Regions from separate parts of the Kitasatospora sp. NPDC091207 genome, predicted to be linked through region 3. Evidence: riboswitches for the same ligand, from Rfam matches in the RefSeq annotation. Region 3 holds a riboswitch; each other region holds the start of a gene.
The links. Region 3 has a riboswitch for S-adenosylmethionine ahead of thrC (threonine synthase). Riboswitches for the same ligand answer to the same signal wherever they lie in the genome.
Positions count from the first base shown of each region.

Region 1 (3,199 bases), on a different contig from region 3:
CAGTTGGGCCGGGGTCAGCCGGTCGCCGAAGGCGGTGGTGATCGGGTCGCCGGTGGCGCGCATCAGGAAGAAGACGACGCTGACCAGGACGAGCACGGTCGGGACGATGAGGAGGAAGCGGACGACCAGGTAGCGGGCGAGGCCGTACCCGGCGGCGCCGCCGGCCGAGCCGACGGCGCCGGAGGTGTCCTGCGGGTGAGCGGTCACTTCTTCGAGAGCTCCGCCCAGCGGAACTGGTACGCGCTGGTGAGCTTCTCCGGCACACCCTCGATCCCGGCCCGGGTGACGATCGCGGTGGAGCCCTGGAGCAGCGGCAGCAGCGGCAACGCGGCAGCGGTCGCGTCCTGCGCCTGCTGGATCAGCGCGGTGCGCTTGGCCGCGTCGGTCTCGGTCTCCTCCTGCTTGATCAGCGCCCGCACGGCGGGGTCGGCGTAGCCGTTGTTCACCCAGTTGTTCTCGGCGTAGAAGGAGGAGAGGTAGTTGTCGGCGTCGAGGTAGTCCGCGTACCAGCCGAGCTGGTACAGCGGGTACTGGTCGGCGACGCGCTCCTTGCCGTACTGGGCCCAGGCGGTGGACTGCAGCTCCACCTTGAACAGGCCGGTGGCCTCCAACTGGGTCTTGATCAACGCGTACTCGTCCGCCGACGACGAGCCGTAGTGGTCGGGGTTGTACTGCAGGTTCAGGGTGACCGGGGTGCTCACGCCCGCCGCCGAGAGCCGCTGCGCCGCCGCGGCCTTGTCCGGCCCGCCCTTCTTGTCGCCGTAGAGCGACGTGAGGGAGGGGGTGGCGCCGGTGATGCCGTCGGGGACGGAGCTGTAGAGCGGCTGGAAGGTGTTCTTGTAGACCTGCGAGGCGAGCTGGGACCGGTCGATCGAGTCGGCGACCGCCTGACGGACCGCCAGGGCCTTGGCCGGGGCGGCCTGTTGGGTGGCTGAACCGAAGGGCTGGGTCTTGAGGTTGAAGACGATGAACCGGATGCCGTTGCCGGATCCGGTGTGCACCGCGATGCCCTGCTTGCCGGCCAGGTCCTGGAGGTCGGTGATCGGCAGGGTGCGGTAGACCACGTCGATGGTGCCCTGCTGGACGTCGAGCTTGAGATTGCCGGCGTCCGTGTAGTACTTGAGCTGCACGTTCTTGGTCTTCGGGGTGCCGAGCTGCCCCTGGTAGACGGTGTTCGCGGTGAAGGAGACCAACGCGTTCTTCTCGTAGCTGCGGATCGCGTAGGGGCCGCTCCAGGGCTTGCCCGCGACAACGGCCGCGTCGTCGAGGACCTTGTCCGCGGGGAACACCTCCTCGTCCACGACATAGCCGGCCGCGGTGGAGAGGACCTGCGGGAACAGCGTGTCATTGGCCGACTTGAGGGTGAAGACCACCGTGTCCCGGTCCGGCGCCGCCACCGAGAGGAGGTTGTAGAGCAGCGAGGAGGGACCGTTCTTGTCCGCGATCGCCAACTGCCGGTCGAAGCTGAACTTGACGTCGGAGGAGGTCAGTTCGTGCCCGTTGGCGAATGTGAGGCCCGGCTTCAGCGTGACCGTCCAGGTGGTGGGGCCGGTCAGCGCGATCGCGGACGCGAGGTCCGGCGACACGTCCGACGAGCCGTTCCTGGCGCTGAGCAGGGTCGCGTAGACCTCGCTCTCGATCGTCCCCGACCCCGCGTCCCAGGAGCCGGCCGGATCGAGGCCGGTCACCTGGTCGGTGGTGCCGATGGTGACGGCCTTCGCCGCCGCGCCGCTGGTGCCGCCGGCCGTCCGGGAACTGGTGCAGGCCGTCAGGGCCACCACCGCCGCCGTGCCGAGGGCGATGACGGCGAGGCTGTGTCCGGCCGAGCCGGTTCCGGTGCTGCTGGTGAGAGATGACATGGGAATTCCCTGCTTCCGCACGCGTGTTGGACGCGAGTGCGCCGGCCCCGGGGCCGCTCCCGGGGCCGCTCCCCTGGCCTGGGGCCTGGGGTTCGGCCCGGGATTCGGGGCCTGGGGTGTGTGGCCGTACCCGGGATCGGTTCGGGGCGGCGCGCATCGCGAAGAGGTCGATCACTGGACCGGTCCGGCCGGGCGGCCGTCCGGTGGTCAGCGACGACAGAGCGCGCTGGAGACCAACAGCAGGTCGATGTGGCGGCGGCTGAACAGCCCTGCCATGTCGGCCTCCTGGTCTTGGCTCCGGACCATGACCGGAGCGATCGCGCTTGCGGAACGGGACGTCCACCGAGCCTTCACCTGGAGCACCCCACCGCGTCAGGGGGTTGCCGTCCGGCCAGCCAGGGCTTGAACACCGGAACTCGTGGCGCGCTGGAACCGTAGATCAACAAAAGTGCCCGCGTCAATGGCTGTTGAGGTCCGGTCAGGAGATCGGCGGTCGGGCTCGGCCTCGGGTCGGTGTCCGGCGGGGCCGGGTCCTGGCTGCTCAGCGCGTCGCACCAAGGCCGTCGCGGATGTCACGAGCACCGTCGCGGGTGTCACGCCGGTCACGCGTGTCACGGCTGTACCGGGACCGGCCGCCTTTCGGCCGCGGGCCCGCGTCGGCTGCGGCTGCGCGGGCTGCGGCAGCGGCTGGGGGCTCGGGGGCGCCTTCTCCGTGCCCGCCGTCCGGCCGAGCCGCTTGCGGCCGCGCACGACCAGGGTGGTGTCCACCAGCGCGCCGGCGGCGGCCTGGAAGGCACGGGCGGAGCAGGCGTTCAGCTCCTCCAGGGTGCGACGGTTCGATTGACCGAGGATGTCGCGGCTGCCGGAGGGGAGAGCGCGGTGACGAACGGCCGGCTCGCGACCGAGCGCCCGCAGGGCCTCCGCGCGCTCACGCGGCGCGACGGCGAGCCGGAAGCGTGACCCGACGGGGAACCCAGGACTCGGGTTCCACCCCGGAGCCGCGGGTGCAGGACGTGGCAGGACACCACGCGGGCGAGCCGGCGGCGGGCGGCGGTCTCCCCGACCCGCGGTTCGCGGGCCGGCCGGGTCATCGACATCCGGGCGTCGCCCCGCCCAGGGCGACGAGCTGCTCGTCCAGCTCGTCGACGGGCAGCGGCTCCGGCAGCGGGCGGCCCTCCACGACCGCGCGGCGCAGCGTGGTGGGCTCGCCGTCGAAGGGGCGCGCGGTCTCCCGCCTGGTCCCCACCCTCCACCCCACGATCGGCCACGGCGCCGGCGACACCGTCATGCACCACCCCGACCTCACCCGGTACGGCACCAACGCCGAGGCCGACCGCGCC
Region 1 covers NZ_JBIVVS010000009.1:71,656-74,854, reverse strand. The annotation lists gene ACIQTO_RS17360 (ABC transporter permease) at 1-207, opposite strand, end outside; gene ACIQTO_RS17355 (ABC transporter substrate-binding protein) at 204-1,859, opposite strand; SAM riboswitch class IV at 2,174-2,283, opposite strand; gene ACIQTO_RS17350 (hypothetical protein) at 2,947-3,105, opposite strand; gene ACIQTO_RS17345 (hypothetical protein) at 3,146-3,199, shown strand, end outside.
Region 1: another riboswitch for S-adenosylmethionine. It lies ahead of ACIQTO_RS17355 (ABC transporter substrate-binding protein); the one in region 3 lies ahead of thrC (threonine synthase).

Region 2 (3,199 bases), on a different contig from region 3:
CGGAGCGCCACATGCGCCTTCGCCCGATGCTCACCGTCTCCCTCGCCTGTGCTCTGCCGCTGACCGGCGTCGCGGTCGCGGGAGACGCGGTCGCCCGGCCGGTGAAGACCACACTCGTCAGCGCCGACGAGTGCCCGGACGCACCGGCGGACCCCCATCCGGAGCGGTACTACTGCGGACAGCGCCGCCTCGGGCCCGCCGCCCTGCCGAACACGGATCCGGTCGCCGTCATGCTGAGGGGCTATCAGCGCTTCGGCGGGCTCAGCGCCAAGAACTTCGTGAAGCTGTACGCCGACCCGAGCCCGGAGAAGGTCTGGGTGTACCCGCCCGACCGCGGCTTCCAACAGGTCAACGGCGTGGTCGACAAGACGCTGTGGACGGTGCCGGCCGGCACCAAGCTGGACCGCTTCGGCGCGCTCCACGGCGGCTACTTCGCCGATCCCGGCACACCGTTCGTCCAGCGCTCGGTGACGCCGGACGCGCTCAACGGCGACGCGAACGAGGACGGCAGGAGCTACCACTGCCTGGTCGTCCTGAAGCCGTTCGACGTCTGGCGGGGGCACACCGCGGCCGCCTTCGCGATGCCCGGTGGCGGGGTGCAGGAGTGGCTCGACAAGGACCGGAAGCCCAAGGAGCTCGGCGACAAGGAGTACAAGATCAACGTCCTCGTCGACGAGAGGTACCTCGACATCGTCGCCGACGACGAGTGCGCGGTGACGCCCACCGGAGCCTGACGGTCGAGCGCGGCGACGGCGCGGACGGCGGCACGCGGGTGCCGCGCCGTCCGCGCCGAACGCGTGCTCTCGCACCGGGCGGGTACCGGTCGGGCGAGCGGTCCGGGGAGCACGTCCCGCGGCCGAGGGTGGGGGGCGGTTTGGAGGGTGGTTGGGGGGATCTTGTAAAGTTCCACGCGAATCATCCAGAGGGGTGGAGGGACCGGCCCTACGAAGCCCCGGCAACTCCCCGGTCGACCCGGCGTCCGAAGTACGCCGCACCGACCGGGAGCAGTGCCAACTCCGGCCTGTCGCCAATGTGGCGCGGGAAAGATGAGGAGACACGGTGCTCTCAGTGCTGTCCTTCGTCCGGGCGCTTCCCGTCCCGGTCCTTCCGCGTACCCGTCTCGTGCCCGGCGCAGGCAATCCGCCGACCCCTTCGGCCCGCCCTCGCTGACCACCCCCCCGGCTCCCCGCACGGAGCCTCCGTGAGCGGATCCCACCCGCTGCTCACGGGATTTGAGACGGAGTACCCATTCATGGAAAACACGAGCGGCGTCGGTGTGCTCGACAAGGTCACCTCGATCCTCGGCACCCTGGAGGCCGGTCCCGCCACCTTGGCCGGCCTCGTCGCGTCCACCGGCCTGGCGCGGCCCACCGCCCACCGGCTCGCCGTCGCACTCGAACAGCACCGCCTGGTCGCCAGGGACCTGCAGGGCCGGTTCATCCTCGGCCCCCGGCTCTCCGAGCTGTCGGCGGCCGCCGGTGAGGACCGCCTGCTGGGCGCCGCCGGCCCGATCCTCGCCCAGCTGCGCGATGTCACCGGTGAGAGCGCCCAGCTGTACCGCCGGCAGGGCGACATCCGGATCTGCGTGGCCGCCGCCGAGCGGCTCTCCGGCCTGCGCGACACCGTGCCGGTGGGGATCACCCTCCCCATGAAGGTCGGCTCCGCCGCCCAGATCCTGCTCGCCTGGGAGGAGCCCGAGCGGCTCCACCGCGGGTTGCAGGGCGCCCGTTTCACCGCCACCGCCCTCAGCGGTGTGCGGCGCCGCGGCTGGGCGCAGTCCATCGGCGAACGCGAGGTCGGGGTCGCGTCCGTCTCCGCGCCCGTCCGCGGCCCGTCCGACCGGGTGGTGGCCGCGGTCTCCGTCTCCGGCCCGATCGAACGGCTCACCCGGCACCCCGGTGCCCAGCTCTCCCGGGCCGTCACCGAGGCGGCCCACCGCCTCACCGAGGCCCTGTGCCACCCCTGACCGGCCGGTTCCCCGCGCCGGCCTGACCGGCCGGCGCTCCCGCTGTCCGGCGCTACGAGCCGGGCAGCGGCAGCGGCCGGACGGTCAGGATCTGCTCGGCGTGGCCCACCGGGCCGTCGAGGTCGTGCAGCACGGAGCTGGTGCGGCCGTGGCCGGCCGGTCCGAAACTGACGGTGGTGTCCAGGCCGGTCCACGGCCCCCGGGGCTGCCGGTGGAAGTGGACGGTCAGGTCGAGGTTGGGGAACATCCACGCGGTGGGCGGCTGCTGCACGGCGATCCCGTTGGCGGCGTCCACCAGGGCGAGGTAGGAGGCGAGCGGGGTGCTGGGCTCGCCGGCGACCAGCGACAGCCGGCTGGAGATCCAGGCGACGGAGCGGCCCGGCCGGGCCGCGGCCCGGCGGACCTCGACGGAGGAGACGAAGCCGCCGTCCCACTGCGCGCTCATGTCCCACGGCGCGACGGCCTCGGGAGGGGAGATCCGCTCGTGGGGGCTGTCGGCGACCGCGCCGGTGTCGCCCACGGCGAGCAGCCAGGCCCGGGCCCGGACCACGGCGCGGTCGCCGATGAGGACGACGGCCTCGACCAGTTCGATGGTGCGGCCCGGCCGCACGCTCTCCACCCTGATCTCGCACTCGTCGAGGGCGATCGGCCCGAGGATGTCGTAGCTGATCCGCGCCAGGGCCAGCCCGTCGTCCGGACGTGCGGCGCGGAACCGGTCGATCGCGTGGGCGACGAGGCCCGCCAGCGGGCTGAAGTGCTGTTCCCCGCTGTGCCAGGCGCCGCCGGCGTGGGCCGTGGGCTTGTAGCGGTGCTCGTCCGTCCGCTGGTAGTAGCTGTCGGGCGCGACGGTGCCGGTGGTCACGGGGGCGGTTCTCCTCGGGTGGACGACAACGCGCGGGACGCGGCGGGACGGTCCGGTGGGTGCCCGCGCCGAGGAAGATCGTAGGGGGCCGAACGGTCGGGGAGCCGAAAGGGTGAGGGACACCACACCGACGCGCGGCCGCCGGGCCGGGCGGCCGCGCGTGAGGGGCCCCGGCCCGTGCCGACCCGTGACCCGTGCCGACCTGTGACCCGTGCCGACCTCCGGAGCCGTGCCCGAGCGGGTCACTCGATGGGGGTCCCACAACGGGCGGCGGCGGCCGCGGCGACGGAGGCTGGCGTGGACGTTGACCGCGTGTCGTGAGGGTGGTGCCCGGGTGAGGGTGGTCGTTGATCTCAATCGTTGCCAGGGGT
Region 2 covers NZ_JBIVVS010000029.1:10,645-13,843, forward strand. The annotation lists gene ACIQTO_RS32690 (TNT domain-containing protein) at 12-734, shown strand; SAM riboswitch class I at 913-1,053, shown strand; gene ACIQTO_RS32695 (IclR family transcriptional regulator) at 1,253-1,966, shown strand; gene ACIQTO_RS32700 (thioesterase family protein) at 2,019-2,828, opposite strand; gene ACIQTO_RS32705 (ferredoxin) at 3,163-3,199, shown strand, end outside.
Region 2: another riboswitch for S-adenosylmethionine. It lies ahead of ACIQTO_RS32695 (IclR family transcriptional regulator); the one in region 3 lies ahead of thrC (threonine synthase).

Region 3 (3,199 bases):
CGTCCAGGATCCGGGCGGCGATCCCGGCGTGGTTCTTCTCCAGGTCGGCGATGACGTCGCCCAGGGTGGCGCCCTCGGCGGCCACCTCGGCGGCACCGCCGGTGTAGGTGCGCAGGATGGTCGGGATGCGGACGGTGGCGCTCATGGGGGTCTCCTCGGGCGGAACGACGGGGCTGCGGGTGGGTCAGGCGGACGCGAGGCCGGCGTCGCGGAACGAGGCCAGCGTCGGGCGGATGACGGCGGTCATCCCGGAGTCGGAGACGGCGTCCAGCGTCTTCAGGCCGTCACCGGTGTTGATCGCGACGGTCTCCTTGGCCGGATCCAGCTGCCCGGTCTCCACCAGCTTCTTCAGCACGCCGACGGTCACCCCGCCCGCGGTCTCGGCGAAGATGCCCTCGGTCCGGGCCAGCAGCTTGATCGCGGCCACCACCTCGACGTCGGTGACGTCCTCGACGGCCCCGCCGGTGCGGCGCGCGATGTCCAGCACGTACGGGCCGTCGGCCGGGTTGCCGATCGCCAGCGACTTGGCGATGGTGTCCGGCTTGACCGGCCGGATCACGTCCTGGCCGGCCTTGAAGGCCGCCGAGACCGGCGAGCAGCCCGCCGCCTGGGCACCGAAGATCCGGTACGGGCGGTCCTCGACCAGGCCCAGCCTGATGAGCTCCTGCAGGCCCTTGTCGATCTTCGTCAGCTGCGAACCCGAGGCGATCGGGATGACGATCTGCTCCGGCAACCGCCAGCCGAGCTGCTCGCAGATCTCGTACGCCAGCGTCTTGGAGCCCTCGCCGTAGTACGGGCGCAGGTTGACGTTGACGAAGCCCCAGCCCTCACCGGCCGGGTCCCCGATCAGCTCCGAGCAGAAGCGGTTCACGTCGTCGTAGTTGCCCTCGATGCCGACCAGCTCGCCGCCGTAGACACCGGCCATGACGACCTTGCCCTGCTCCAGGTCGTGCGGGATGAACACGCAGGACTTGAAACCGGCCCGCGCCGCCGCCGCGCCCACCGCACCGGCCAGGTTGCCGGTCGAGGAGCAGGACAGGGTGGTGAAGTCGAACGCCCGCGCCGCCTCGATCGCACAGGCGACCACGCGGTCCTTGAACGAGTGCGTCGGGTTGCCCGAGTCGTCCTTGATGTGCAGCTGGGCGGTGAAGCCGAGCTCGCGGCCCAGGTTGTCCGCCTTCACCAGCGGGGTCCACCCCGGGTTGAGGTTCGGCTTGCCGGCGACATCGGCCGGGACGGGCAGCAGCGGCGCGTAGCGCCAGATCGACGCCGGACCGGCCTCGATCCGCTTGCGGAGCTCCTCCGCACCCTCGCTGCCGAAGTCGTAGGCGATCTCCAGCGGCCCGAAACACTCCACACAGGCGAAGCTGGGACCGAGCGGGAACCGGGTACCGCACTCCCGACAGGACAGTGCGACGGCGGGGCCGAGATCAACGGTGGCGGGTGCGGCGGTGTCGATAGCCATGATGGCGGAGGCCTCTCTCCTCATCTTCCCCGTGACGCGGGCGCGCCACAGGACGGAATTGGCACCTGTCCCGCCGGGGCCGAAGCCTGCCGTGCGAGAAGGTTGCCGGGACGTCAACGGGCCGTTCCCTCAGTCCCTCTGGATGAGCTCTGTGAAGTTGTGGTCCTGCTCAGCGGTGACCCCGGCGTGCGAAGGTCCGATCGCTGTACGAAGACTGTATCCGAAGGCGTCAACCCTGAACGGGACCGTCCGCCACGCGAGATGCCCCGTCCCACCCCGATCCGCCGAGGAGTGCTCCGTGCCCGCCGAACCGACTCCCGCGCTCCTCCCGAAGGCGGCGTCCTGGCTGCGCCGCCGCTCGTGGAGCGCGGCCGACCGCCCGGTGCGCGCCCTGCTGGAGGCCAAGCGGGCGGCGGGCCCGGCCGGCACCGTCAGCGTGGTGCTGCCCGCCCTGGACGAGGAGGCCACCGTCGGCGACATCGTCCGCACCGTGCGCCGCGAGCTGATGGAACGCCTGCCCCTGGTCGACGAGCTCGTCGTCGTCGACTCCGGATCCGTGGACGGCACCGCCGCCGCGGCCGCCGGGGCGGGCGCCCGGGTGGTCCACCGGGACGACATCCTGCCCCGGCTGCCCGCCGCCCCCGGCAAGGGCGAGGTGCTCTGGCGCTCGCTGCTGGTCACCAGCGGCGAGATCGTCTGCTTCGTCGACGCCGACCTCCGGTCCTTCGACCCCGCGTTCGTCTCCGGCATCATCGGCCCGCTGCTCACCGAGCCGGACATCCAGCTGGTCAAGGCCATGTACGACCGCCCGCTCGAAGTGGCGTCGGGCGGCCCGGACGCCGCCGTCGTCCCCTCCGGCGGCGGGCGGGTCACCGAGCTGGTCGCCCGCCCCCTGCTCAATCTGCACTGGCCGGAACTCGCCGGTTTCGTGCAGCCGCTCGGCGGCGAGTACGCGGCCCGCCGCTCGCTCCTCGAACGGCTGCCGTTCCCCACCGGCTACGGCGTCGAACTCGGCCTCCTGGTGGACGCCCTGGAGTTCGCCGGCCTGGACGCCCTCGCCCAGGTGGACGTGGGCGTACGCCACCACCGCCACCAGGACGGCCAGGCACTCGGCCGGATGGCCGCCACCATCTACCGCACCGCCCTGGAACGCCTCGACCGCACCCACCGGCTGAAGGCCTCGGCCGACCTGGTCCACCCGCTGCTCACCCAGTTCACCCGCGACCCGCGGACCCGCGCCTTCACCGCCCACACCCACCCGGTCACCGCCGTGGAACGGCCCCCGATGCACACCGTCCCCGAGTACGCGAACCGCCACCTCGGTTAGGTCCGGGGCCACGGCCGGAAACCACGGTGGGGGTTTGCCGACCCGGACCCACGGCAACATGCCAACCATGGGCGATCTCACGACCGAACGTTCGAGTGCGACCGGTTCCGCCGCCGTACTGGTGGCCTCCAACCGGGGACCGGTGTCGTTCAGCACCGGGGACGACGGCACCCTGACCCTGCGCCGGGGCGGCGGCGGGCTGGTCTCGGGGCTCTCCGCGATCGACGACCCGCACGCCGTCTGGGTCTGCGCGGCACTGGGCGAGGCCGACCGCCGCGCCGCCCGGGAGGCCCCGGACGGCCGCCTCGACCGCGCCGGCCACGAGGTCGGCGGACAGGCCGTCCGGATGCTCGACATCGACCCGGACACCTTCGCCCGCGCCTACAACGGCGTCGCCAACTCGACCC
Region 3 covers NZ_JBIVVS010000007.1:5,537-8,735, reverse strand. The annotation lists gene ACIQTO_RS14565 (ubiquitin-like small modifier protein 1) at 1-145, opposite strand, end outside; gene thrC (threonine synthase) at 185-1,465, opposite strand; SAM riboswitch class I at 1,483-1,614, opposite strand; gene ACIQTO_RS14555 (glucosyl-3-phosphoglycerate synthase) at 1,764-2,792, shown strand; gene ACIQTO_RS14550 (trehalose-6-phosphate synthase) at 2,860-3,199, shown strand, end outside.

Region 4 (3,199 bases), on a different contig from region 3:
GCCAAGGGCGAGACGGTCGACGAGATCGTCGGCCTGGTGGACTCGATGTACGCGCACGCCGAACCGCTCTCCATCCCCGGCCCGGCGGTGGACATCGTGGGCACCGGCGGCGACCGGGCGAAGACCGTCAACATCTCCACCATGTCGGCGATCGTCGCGGCGGCGGCCGGCGCCAAGGTGGTCAAGCACGGCAACCGGGCCGCCTCCTCGGCGAGCGGCTCCTCGGACGTGCTGGAGAAGCTCGGCGTCAGTCTGGACCTCTCGGCCCGGCGGGTCGCCGAGGTGGCCGAGGAGGTCGGGCTGACCTTCTGCTTCGCGGCCAAGTTCCACCCCGCGATGCGGCACACCGCCCCCGCCCGCAGCGGCCTCGGGGTGCCGACCGCGTTCAACACCCTCGGCCCGCTGACCAACCCGGCCAAGGTGACCGCGCACGCGATCGGCTGCTTCGACACCAGGCTGGCCTCCCTGATCGCCGGGGTGCTGGCCCGGCGCGGTTCCACCGCGCTGGTCTTCCGCGGCGACGACGGCCTGGACGAGCTGACCGTCACCACCACCTCGCGGGTCTGGATCGTGCGCGACGGCGAGGTCACCGAGACCTCCTTCGACCCGCGTGACGTCGGCGTCGAACTGGTCGGCATCGAGGCGCTGCGCGGCGGGGACCCGGCCTTCAACGCGGACGTCGCCCGCCGGCTGCTGGCCGGGGAGCGCGGGCCGGTGCGGGACGCCGTCCTGATGAACACGGCGACGGCGCTGGTGGCGCTGGACCTCACCGACGCGCCGCTCACCGAGCAGCTGGCGGCCGGGATGGAACGGGCCGCGGCCGCCATCGACTCGGGTGCCGCGCAGGACCTGCTGCGGCGTTGGGCGGAGGCCACCGCCAAGGCGTGAGACGCCGGCCGGGCCCGCGGGGACGCCCCGCGGGCCCTTCGCGTACCCCACGGACCGCGGCAGCCGAGCGAACACCCGCCCCGCCGCCCCGCCCGCCGGCCCCCGGCCCTGGACCCGAGATCCCGACCCCGGCGCCCGAACCCGAGATCCCGACCTCGGCGTCCGAACCGCGGCGCTGGTGCCTGAACCCCGCCTCCGGCCCCGGCGCCTGAGCCCCGGTCCCGACCCGGCGCCCGAACCCCGGCCACCGGCTCTGACCCCGGCCCCGACCGACTCCGCCCCGAGCCGAAGGGCCGCGCCGGTGCCGAAAGGGAGAAGCGAGGACGCCGCGAGGAACGAGCGGCGTTGGAGCGCCGACCGTCGGCACCGGACGAGAGCGGCCCGGAGGCGAGCGGGCGACAACACAGCCCGGATCGTGGACACCTGTTTGACCACCCGGCGGACGCGACCTAGAGTCTTCGCCAGGTCATGAGTGACAGTGCAAAGCCCCAGCTGGCTGTCCGGCAACCCTCCGTCCGTGGCGGGGTGCCCTGGGTGAGGACCGGGTCTCGCGGCAATCCGTCCGCGCGACAAGCGCGGACGCCGGCTGACACGCACTCCGGGGTCCTTACCCGTCGAAGGAGTGCACTCCCATGTCCGTCGCCACCGAAACCTGCGCCCCGCTCCCCGTTCTCGGCCACGACGTCGAGGTCCCGCTGGTCAACGGTGACAAGGTCACCTACGCCGCGCTCGACTACGCCGCCAGCTCCCCGGCACTGAAGCGGGTCTGGGACGACGTCGCCGCCTACGCCCCCTACTACGGCAGCGTGCACCGCGGCGCCGGCTACCTCTCCCAGCTCTCCACCGACCTCTTCGAGCAGAGCCGCCGCACCGTCGCGGACTTCCTCGACCTGCGCGAGGGCGACCAGGTGGTCTTCACCCGGGCCACCACCGACTCGCTCAACCTGCTGGCCGGTGCCGTGCCGGCCGGTACCCGGGTCTTCGCCTTCGAGACCGAGCACCACGCCTCGCTGCTGCCCTGGCGCCACGCCGGCCTGAGCGTCACCTACCTGCGCGCCCCGCGCTCGCGGGCCGAGGCGGTCGCCGCCCTGGACGCCGCGCTGGCCGAGGCCCCCGAGGGCCCCAAGCTGCTCTGCGTCACCGGTGCCTCCAACGTCACCGGCGAGCTGTGGCCGGTCGCCGAGCTGACCGAGACCGCCCACCGGCACGGGGCCCGCGTGGTGCTGGACGCCGCGCAGCTCGCCCCGCACCACCGGGTCTCGGTGCGCGAGCTGGGCGTGGACTGGATCGCGTTCTCGGGGCACAAGATCTACGCGCCGTTCGGCGCCGGCGTGCTGGCCGGCCGGGCCGACTGGCTGGACGAGGCCGAGCCGTACCTGGCCGGCGGCGGCGCCACCCGTACGGTGGCCCGGGAGGCCGACGGCTCGGTGGCCGTGCAATGGCACACCGGCCCGGCCCGGCACGAGGCCGGTTCGCCGAACGTGATCGGCGCCTACTCCATCGCCTCGGCCTGCCGGGCGCTGACCGAAGCCGGCTTCGACGCGCTGGAGGCCCGCGAGCAGCAGCTGATCGCCCGGCTGACGGCCGGTCTGGCGGAGGTCCCGCAGGTGCGGGTGCTGAACCTGTTCGGCGCGGACTCGGCCCGGGTGGGCGTGCTCTCCTTCGTCGTCCAGGGCTGGAACAGCTCGCACTTCTCGGCCGCGCTCTCCGCCGAGTACGGCATCGGGGTGCGCGACGGCCTGTTCTGCGCCCACCCGCTGGTGCGCACCCTGCTCGGCGACGAGGACGTGGCGCCGTCCGAGTGCGGCGCGCCGGAGGCGTCGCTGCCGGGGGAGCGCAGCCTGAACGCGATCCGGGTCAGCTTCGGCGCGGGCACCCCGGACGAGCACATCGACCGGTTCCTGACCGCCGTCCGCGAGCTGGTCACGGACGGCGCGGCCTGGAACTACCGCAACGAGGGCGGCCGCTGCGTCGCCACCGTGCAGGTCGACAGGGGCCGGCGCGAGGGCTGAGCGGGGGAGGGGCTACTCGCCCAGGCCGAGCGCGAAGGCGGTCTCCAGGTCGTGCTGGGAGTAGGTGCGGAAGGCGATCTGGGTCTCGGTGTGGGCCACGCCCGGGACCTTGTTCAGCCGGCCGGGGATCACCTCGGCCAGGTCGTCGTGCCGGCGCACCCGCACCATCGCGACCAGGTCGTAGCCGCCGGTCACCGAGTAGACCTCGCTGACGCCCTCGATGGCCGCGATCGCCTCGGCGATCTCCGGGATGCGGTCGACGCTGGTCTTGATCAGGACGATGGCGGTGATCACTGTTC
Region 4 covers NZ_JBIVVS010000002.1:454,411-457,609, reverse strand. The annotation lists gene trpD (anthranilate phosphoribosyltransferase) at 1-888, shown strand, start outside; SAM riboswitch class IV at 1,353-1,470, shown strand; gene ACIQTO_RS06700 (aminotransferase class V-fold PLP-dependent enzyme) at 1,521-2,900, shown strand; gene ACIQTO_RS06695 (Lrp/AsnC ligand binding domain-containing protein) at 2,913-3,194, opposite strand.
Region 4: another riboswitch for S-adenosylmethionine. It lies ahead of ACIQTO_RS06700 (aminotransferase class V-fold PLP-dependent enzyme); the one in region 3 lies ahead of thrC (threonine synthase).